2 linked regions of the Azospirillum brasilense genome follow. The protein of the gene in region 1 interacts with the protein of each later gene in a pairwise test. Links are inferred from orthologs where the notes say so. Each region holds a gene or a part of one and is shown on either strand. Other genes may lie near its edges.

Region 1 (3,250 bases):
GCTGATCGGCGGCTTCCTGGCGATCAAGCTGATCTGATCCACGGCAACCCAGCCACGGCACCGCGACGCCGGGCCATCCCGTCCTGTTGATGCCGCAGAAGGCATTGATTGGGAGAGGATGGATGGACAGCGTGCGCGGGGCCGTGGTGGTCGTGACCGGAGCGTCGAGCGGGATCGGGCGGGCCACCGCCCTGACCTTCGCGCGGGAGGGTGCCCGGCTGGTGTTGGCCGCCCGGCGGGAGGCTTTGCTCGGAGAGGTGGCCGAGGAATGCCGGGAGTTGGGCGGCGAGGCCGAGGTGGTGCCCACCGACGTCACCGACGCTCAGGCCGTCCTCCGGCTGGCCAACCGGGCGATGCAGCTGAACGGCGGCATCGACGTCTGGGTGAGCAACGCCGGGGTCGGCGCCGTCGGGCGGTTCGAGGACACCCCGCTGGAAGCGCACCGCCGCGTCGTCGAGACCAACCTGTTCGGCCCCTTGTATTCCGCCCACGCCGTGTTGCCGCTGTTCCGCCGGCAGGGCCATGGGGTGCTCATCAACACCGTGTCGGTCGGGGCCTGGGCGCCCGCCCCCTACGCCGCCGCCTACGCAGCCAGCAAGTTCGGGCTGGAAGGGCTTCTGGAAAGCCTGCGGGCTGAGTTGGTCGACGCGCCGGGCGTCCATGTCTGCGGCGTCTATCCCTTCTTCACCGACACGCCGGGGATGTCCCACGGCGCCAACTACACCGGCCATCAACTGGACGCGGAAAGCCCCTTCTACGACGACCCGCAGGACGTGGCGGACACCGTGCTGTCCCTCGCCCTGCGCCCGCGCGCTCAGGCGATGGTCGGGGCGATGACCCCGCTGACCCGGCTGGGGCACGCGGTGGCGCCGCGCCTGATGGAGAAGATCGCCGGCTACGGCGCCCACCGCCATTTCAGCCGGACCCCACCCGCCGCGCCGAGCGACGGAAACCTGTTCAGCCCGGTGGAGCGCGGCCGCGGCGTCACCGGCGGCTTCCGCACCCCGCCGCCCGGCTGGGTGTCGCCCCTGCTCGTCGCCGGGGTCGCGGCGGCTGCCGCTGCGGCCTATGCCGGCTACGCGCGGAGCAAGAACGGAAACCACTGAGGGCTTTGCGTCCGGGAACGGGTTGGTCCAGAATGCCGGCCCGTTCCCGCAAGCCCCCGAGACCATCATGCCGAAGCCGACGACCCCGCGCGGCCGTCCGCCTGTCCCGTCCCCTGCCCGCTCCCCCCGTCCGGGTCCGGCCCGCGCCGGCAAGGAGGTGCGCCGGGAGGAACCACCGCGCGAGGAGCCGGGCAAGCTGTTCCGCGTCGCCGGCCTGTCCGCCGTGTCCGCCCTGTTCGCCCATGATGCGGCGCGGGTGGAGCGGCTGTTCTTCGAGGAGCGGCTGAAGGCGAAGACCGGCGACTTCTGCAAGGCGATGGCGGCGGCGCGCAAGCCCTACCGCATGGTGGAGGCCGACGAGCTGGCGAAGGTCGCCGGGACGGTGCTGCACGGCGGCGTCGTCGCGCTGATCGCGCCGCGCCCGGTCCCCGCCTTCGACACCGAGGCGGCGAAGCGCTGGGCGGCGGACGGACAACCGCTGCTGATCCTGGACGGGGTCGGCAACCCGCACAATCTGGGCGCCATCCTGCGCACCGCCGCCTTCTTCGGCCTGCGGCGCGTCGTGGTGTCGGACCATCCCGGACAGGCCCTGCCGTCGGAGTCCGCCTACCGCGTGGCCGAGGGCGGCTTCGAGTGGGTCGAGCTGTACCGGGCGGCCAACCTGCCGGCGGTCCTGAAGCGGCTGCGCGAGTCCCACCGGGTGGCCGGAACGGCGCTGGGCCGCGGCCGGACGGTGGTGACCGACCCGGCGGCGCTCGCCATGGGGGATCGACCCGCCGCCGTCGTGCTGGGCAACGAGGAGGACGGGCTTCCCCCCGCCACCCTCGCCGCCTGCGAGGACATCCTGACCCTGCCCGGCACCGGCCGCATCCAGTCGCTGAACGTGGCGGCGACCGCGGCCATCCTCATCCACGCGCTGGCCAAGCCGGGCTGACGGCCTGATCGCTCAGCCGCCCAGGGCGATGATCAGCACCAGCGCCACCACGATGACCGAGACGACGGGCAGCATGTCCACCCCGCCGCGGTCCCAGGTTGGCGCCCGGCGGGAGCCGTGATGCCCGCCGTGGGCGTGGCCCAGCCCCTCGTCGGCCCAGCCATGTTCGGACGGGCGGGCGCCAGGGGCGGACACGGCGGGGGCCGCCGGGCTGGCGATGGTGACCACGCCGGCCCCGCGCTGGTAATCGCCACCACCGCCGCCGCGCGGGCGCTTCAACCGCTCGTCGGTCAGTTCCACGTCGATGCCCGCGGCCTCCAGCCGCTCCACCACCACGGCGACTTCTTCCGGGGTCATGGTTTCCACCGGCACATCCTGGCCGAGTTGCTCGACGCTGAGCCGGTTGTTGTGCTGGCGCCCCTTGCCGATCAGGCGCTGGAGGGTGGCGTCGTCGATCGTCATCGTTCTCTCCCCGCGGTTCCACCTTGGACTGAACATTCCGAAGGGTAAACACGCGGGGCCGCGGAAGGCTCCCGCGCAAAGGCGACGACTTGCCTCCGGGGCGGGGCGACCCGACATAATCCCCAAATCCCCATCCCCAACTCCTACGCCATCGGAGAGGCCGAGATGCTCGGAATGTTCATGCGCAAGCCCCTGGCGCTGCCCAGCGCGGCGGAGGCGCTGCCCGGACGCGACACGCCGGTTCCCGTGCCGCCGCGCCACCACGTCAACGGCAACCCGCTGACCCCGCCCTATCCGGAGGGGCTGGAGATCGCCGACTTCGGGCTCGGCTGCTTCTGGGGGGCGGAGCGCAAGTTCTGGAAGGTGCCGGGCGTCTGGTCGACCATGGTCGGCTATCAGGGCGGCCATACGCCCAACCCGACCTACGAGGAGGTCTGCTCGGGCCGCACCGGCCACACCGAGGTGGTGCGCGTCGTCTACGACCCGGCCAAGGTCGGGTTCGAGGAACTGCTGCGCGTCTTCTGGGAGGCGCACGACCCGACCCAGGGCATGCGCCAGGGCAACGACGTCGGCACCCAGTACCGCTCGGCCATCTACACCCACACGGACGCCCAGCGCGCCGCCGCCGAGGCCAGCCGCGAATCCTATCAGGCCCGCCTGGAACAGGCCGGCTTCGGCCCGGTGACGACGGAGCTTCGCGAGGCCCCGCCGTTCTACTACGCCGAGGACTACCACCAGCAGTATCTGT
Region 2 (3,292 bases), 110 kb from region 1 along the record:
TGGGACCAGTTCGCGAATTTCGAGAAGCGCGGTGAGGCCTTCGCCGACGCCGTGAACCGCCTCGAAGGCAACGCCGTTCCGGGGGACCGCGCCTGATGATGACCTTCGACCGCACCGATCAATCCATCTTCGGCCGCTGGTGGTGGACGGTCGACCGCTGGCAGCTCGCCGCGCTGGCGGTGCTGATGGCGCTCGGCACGGTCCTGATCACCGCGGCCAGCCCGCCGGTGGCGGAGCGCATCGGCATCCAGGACACCTTCTACTTCGTCGAACGCCACCTGATGATGCTGATCCCCAGCGTCGCCATCATGTGCGGCGTCTCGCTGCTCAGCCCGCGCGGCGTGCGGCGGGCGGCGCTGGCGGTCTTCCTGATTTCGGTGGCGCTGGTCTATGCGACGCTGGTCGTCGGCGTCGAGATCAAGGGCGCGCGGCGCTGGATCCACATCCCCGGCCTGTCGATCCAGCCGTCGGAGTTCGTGAAGCCGGCCTTCGCGGTGGTCGGAGCGTGGCTGTTCTCGCTGTCGCGCACCAACCCCGGCTTTCCCGGCACGATCCTGTCGATCCTGCTCTACGGCCTCACCGTCGGCGGCCTGCTGCTTCAGCCCGACCTGGGCATGACGGTGGTGGTGTCGGCGGTGTGGTTCTCGCAGTTCTTCCTGGCCGGGCTGAACATCATGCTGGTCGGCGGCCTGGGCGTGCTGGGCGTCGCCGGCCTCGTCGGCGCCTATTTCACGCTGCCGCACGTCCACAGCCGCATCAACCGCTTCCTCGACCCGTCGAGCGGCGACACTTATCAGGTCAGCCGTTCGCTGGAGGCCTTCGCCAACGGCGGGCTGATGGGCACCGGCCCCGGCCAGGGAACGGTGAAGTATTCGCTGCCGGACAGCCACGCCGACTTCATCTTCGCCGTCGCCGGCGAGGAGATGGGGCTGATCTTCTGCCTGATCATCATCATCCTGTTCGCCTTCATCGTGCTGCGCGGCTTCGCGCGGGTGTTCAACGACACCAACTACTTCGTGCTGCTGGCGGCGAGCGGCCTGCTGATCCAGTTCGGCCTGCAGGCGGCGATCAACATGGGCTCCGCCCTGCATCTGATGCCGACCAAGGGCATGACGCTGCCCTTCATCTCCTATGGCGGCTCCTCGCTGCTGGCGCTGGGCTTCGGCATGGGCATGGTGCTGGCGCTGACCCGCAAGCGCTTCGGCCCGGCGGAGTGACGCGCATGGCCGACACCACACAACGTCCCATCATCCTCGCCGCCGGCGGCACCGGCGGGCACTTCTTCCCGGCGGAAGCGCTGGCGCGCGAGCTGCTGGCCCGCGGCGAGGCGGTGGCGCTGGTCACCGACAAGCGCGGCCAAGCCTTCGGCGACAGCCTGCCGGAGGTGACGGTCCACCGCATCCGCTCCGCCGCCCCCGGCGGCAACCTGCTGGCCAAGATGAACGCGGCGTGGCAGATGGGCCTCGGCCTGCTCGGCGCCAACGCGCTGATGCGCCACCTGAAGCCGGCGGCGGTCGTCGGCTTCGGCGGCTACCCCTCCGTCCCCACGGTCTACGCCGCCGCGCAAGGCCGCGTGCCGGTGATGCTGCACGAGCAGAACGCCGTGCTGGGCCGCGCCAACCGGATGCTCGCCGCCGCCGCACGCCGCATCGCCGTCGCCTTCCCCGAGGTCGCCGCGGTGAAGGCGGAGCACCGCCCGCGCCTCGTCCGCACCGGCAACCCGGTCCGCCCCGCCGTCGCCGCCCAGCGCGACGCCGCCTACGCCGTTCCCGCCCCCGGCGGCCCCGTCCGCATCCTGGTGATGGGCGGCAGCCAGGGCGCGCGCGTCTTCTCCGAAGTCATTCCCGAGGCGCTGGGCCGGCTGCCCGCCGATCTCCGCGCTCGCATCCATCTGGCGCAGCAGTGCCGGCCCGAGGATCTGGAGGCCGCCCGCGCCGCTTACGCCGGCATGGGCCTCGGCGGGCTGGAGCTGGAGAGCTTCTTCCGCGACGTGCCGGACCGGCTGGCCGCCTGCCATCTCGCCATCACGCGGGCCGGCGCCTCGACCATCGCCGAACTGACCTGCATCGGGCGCCCCGCCATCCTTGTGCCATATCCCCATGCCATGGACGACCACCAGACGGCCAACGCGCGGCAGCTCGCCGCCGCCGGGGCCGCCTGGGTGATGGCGCAGCCGGACTTCACCGCCGACGCGCTCGCCGCCCGCCTGACGGAGCTGCTGGAGTCGCCGGACGCCCTGACCGCAGCGGCGCAGGCCGCCCACGGCTGGGGCATGGCCGACGCCGCGCGCCGGCTGGCCGACGCCGTGCTCGACATGATCGCCAACCCGAACCACGCCCGAACCAAGGAAGCCGCGGAATGATCAAGGCAACGCGCAGCACCATCGCACGCCCCCGCTCGTCCCGGCCCCCCTCGTCCCGGCCCCTGGGCGACTGGCCGGCGGACATGACGCGGACCGAAGGCGCCTGGAGCAACCGGCCGGAATGCCCGCTGCTGCCGCGCGCCGGCGCCGGTTTCCTGCGCGACCGCCTGCACGTCACGATCGGTTCCCAGCCCCTTCCCTACGGCCTGTCCGACATGGCCGTGGATGCCACCCTCAGCCTGATGCTCCGCCGCGGAAAGTAATCCAGACATGCGCGCCCTCCCCCTCTCGATCGGCACCATCCATTTCGTCGGCATCGGCGGCATCGGCATGAGCGGCATCGCCGAAGTGCTGCGCAACCTCGGCTACACCGTCCAGGGCTCCGACCTGGCGGAGAGCGCCAACGTCAAGCGCCTGCGCGGGCTGGGCATCCAGATCAGCATCGGCCACCGCGCGGAGAACATCGCCGGGGCCGCGGTCGTCGTCGTCTCCTCCGCCGTCAAGCGCGACAACCCGGAGGTCGTCGCCGCCCGCGCCGCCCTGGTCCCGGTCGTCCGCCGCGCCGAGATGCTGGGCGAGCTGATGCGTCTGAAATGGGCCATCGCCATCGGCGGCACCCACGGCAAGACCACGACGACCTCGATGGTCGGCAACATGCTGGAGCACGCCAACCTCGACCCCACGGTGATCAACGGCGGCATCATCAACGCCTACGGCACCAACACGCGGCTGGGCTCGGGCGACTGGATGGTCGTCGAGGCGGACGAGAGCGACGGCACCTTCATCAAGCTGCCGGCCTGCATCGCCGTGGTCACCAACATGGACCCGGAGCATCTGGACTATTACGGCACCTTCGACAACATGCGGGCCGCCTTCGACAGCTTCGTCCAGAACATTCCCTTCTACGGCTTCGCCGCGCTCTGCATCGAC

Evidence for each region.
Region 2: the proteins of AMK58_RS03425 (region 1) and murG interact in binary tests that used the Escherichia coli proteins (3 or more experiments, as listed by UniProt). The link is inferred for Azospirillum brasilense from one-to-one orthologs.

The regions. Positions count from the first base shown.
Region 1 is NZ_CP012914.1:754,622-757,871, reverse strand. What follows is about bases 168-3,106. They hold AMK58_RS03425 (TrmH family RNA methyltransferase), read left to right. Parts: upstream 168-1,173; coding sequence 1,174-2,040; downstream 2,041-3,106. Other genes in these bases: msrA (peptide-methionine (S)-S-oxide reductase MsrA), read left to right, coding at 2,668-3,106; AMK58_RS03420 (hypothetical protein), read right to left, coding at 2,053-2,502; AMK58_RS03430 (SDR family oxidoreductase), read left to right, coding at 168-1,106. In the rest of the region: AMK58_RS03435 (YqaA family protein), read left to right, coding at 1-37; more of AMK58_RS03430, read left to right, coding at 123-167; more of msrA, read left to right, coding at 3,107-3,250.
Region 2 is NZ_CP012914.1:867,910-871,201, reverse strand. The notes cover bases 312-3,292. They hold murG (undecaprenyldiphospho-muramoylpentapeptide beta-N-acetylglucosaminyltransferase), read left to right. Parts: upstream 312-1,222; coding sequence 1,223-2,362; downstream 2,363-3,292. Other genes in these bases: murC (UDP-N-acetylmuramate--L-alanine ligase), read left to right, coding at 2,633-3,292; AMK58_RS03920 (hypothetical protein), read left to right, coding at 2,359-2,625; ftsW (putative lipid II flippase FtsW), read left to right, coding at 312-1,217. In the rest of the region: murD (UDP-N-acetylmuramoyl-L-alanine--D-glutamate ligase), read left to right, coding at 1-96; more of ftsW, read left to right, coding at 96-311. UniProt on the Escherichia coli protein: Cell wall formation. Catalyzes the transfer of a GlcNAc subunit on undecaprenyl-pyrophosphoryl-MurNAc-pentapeptide (lipid intermediate I) to form undecaprenyl-pyrophosphoryl-MurNAc-(pentapeptide)GlcNAc (lipid intermediate II).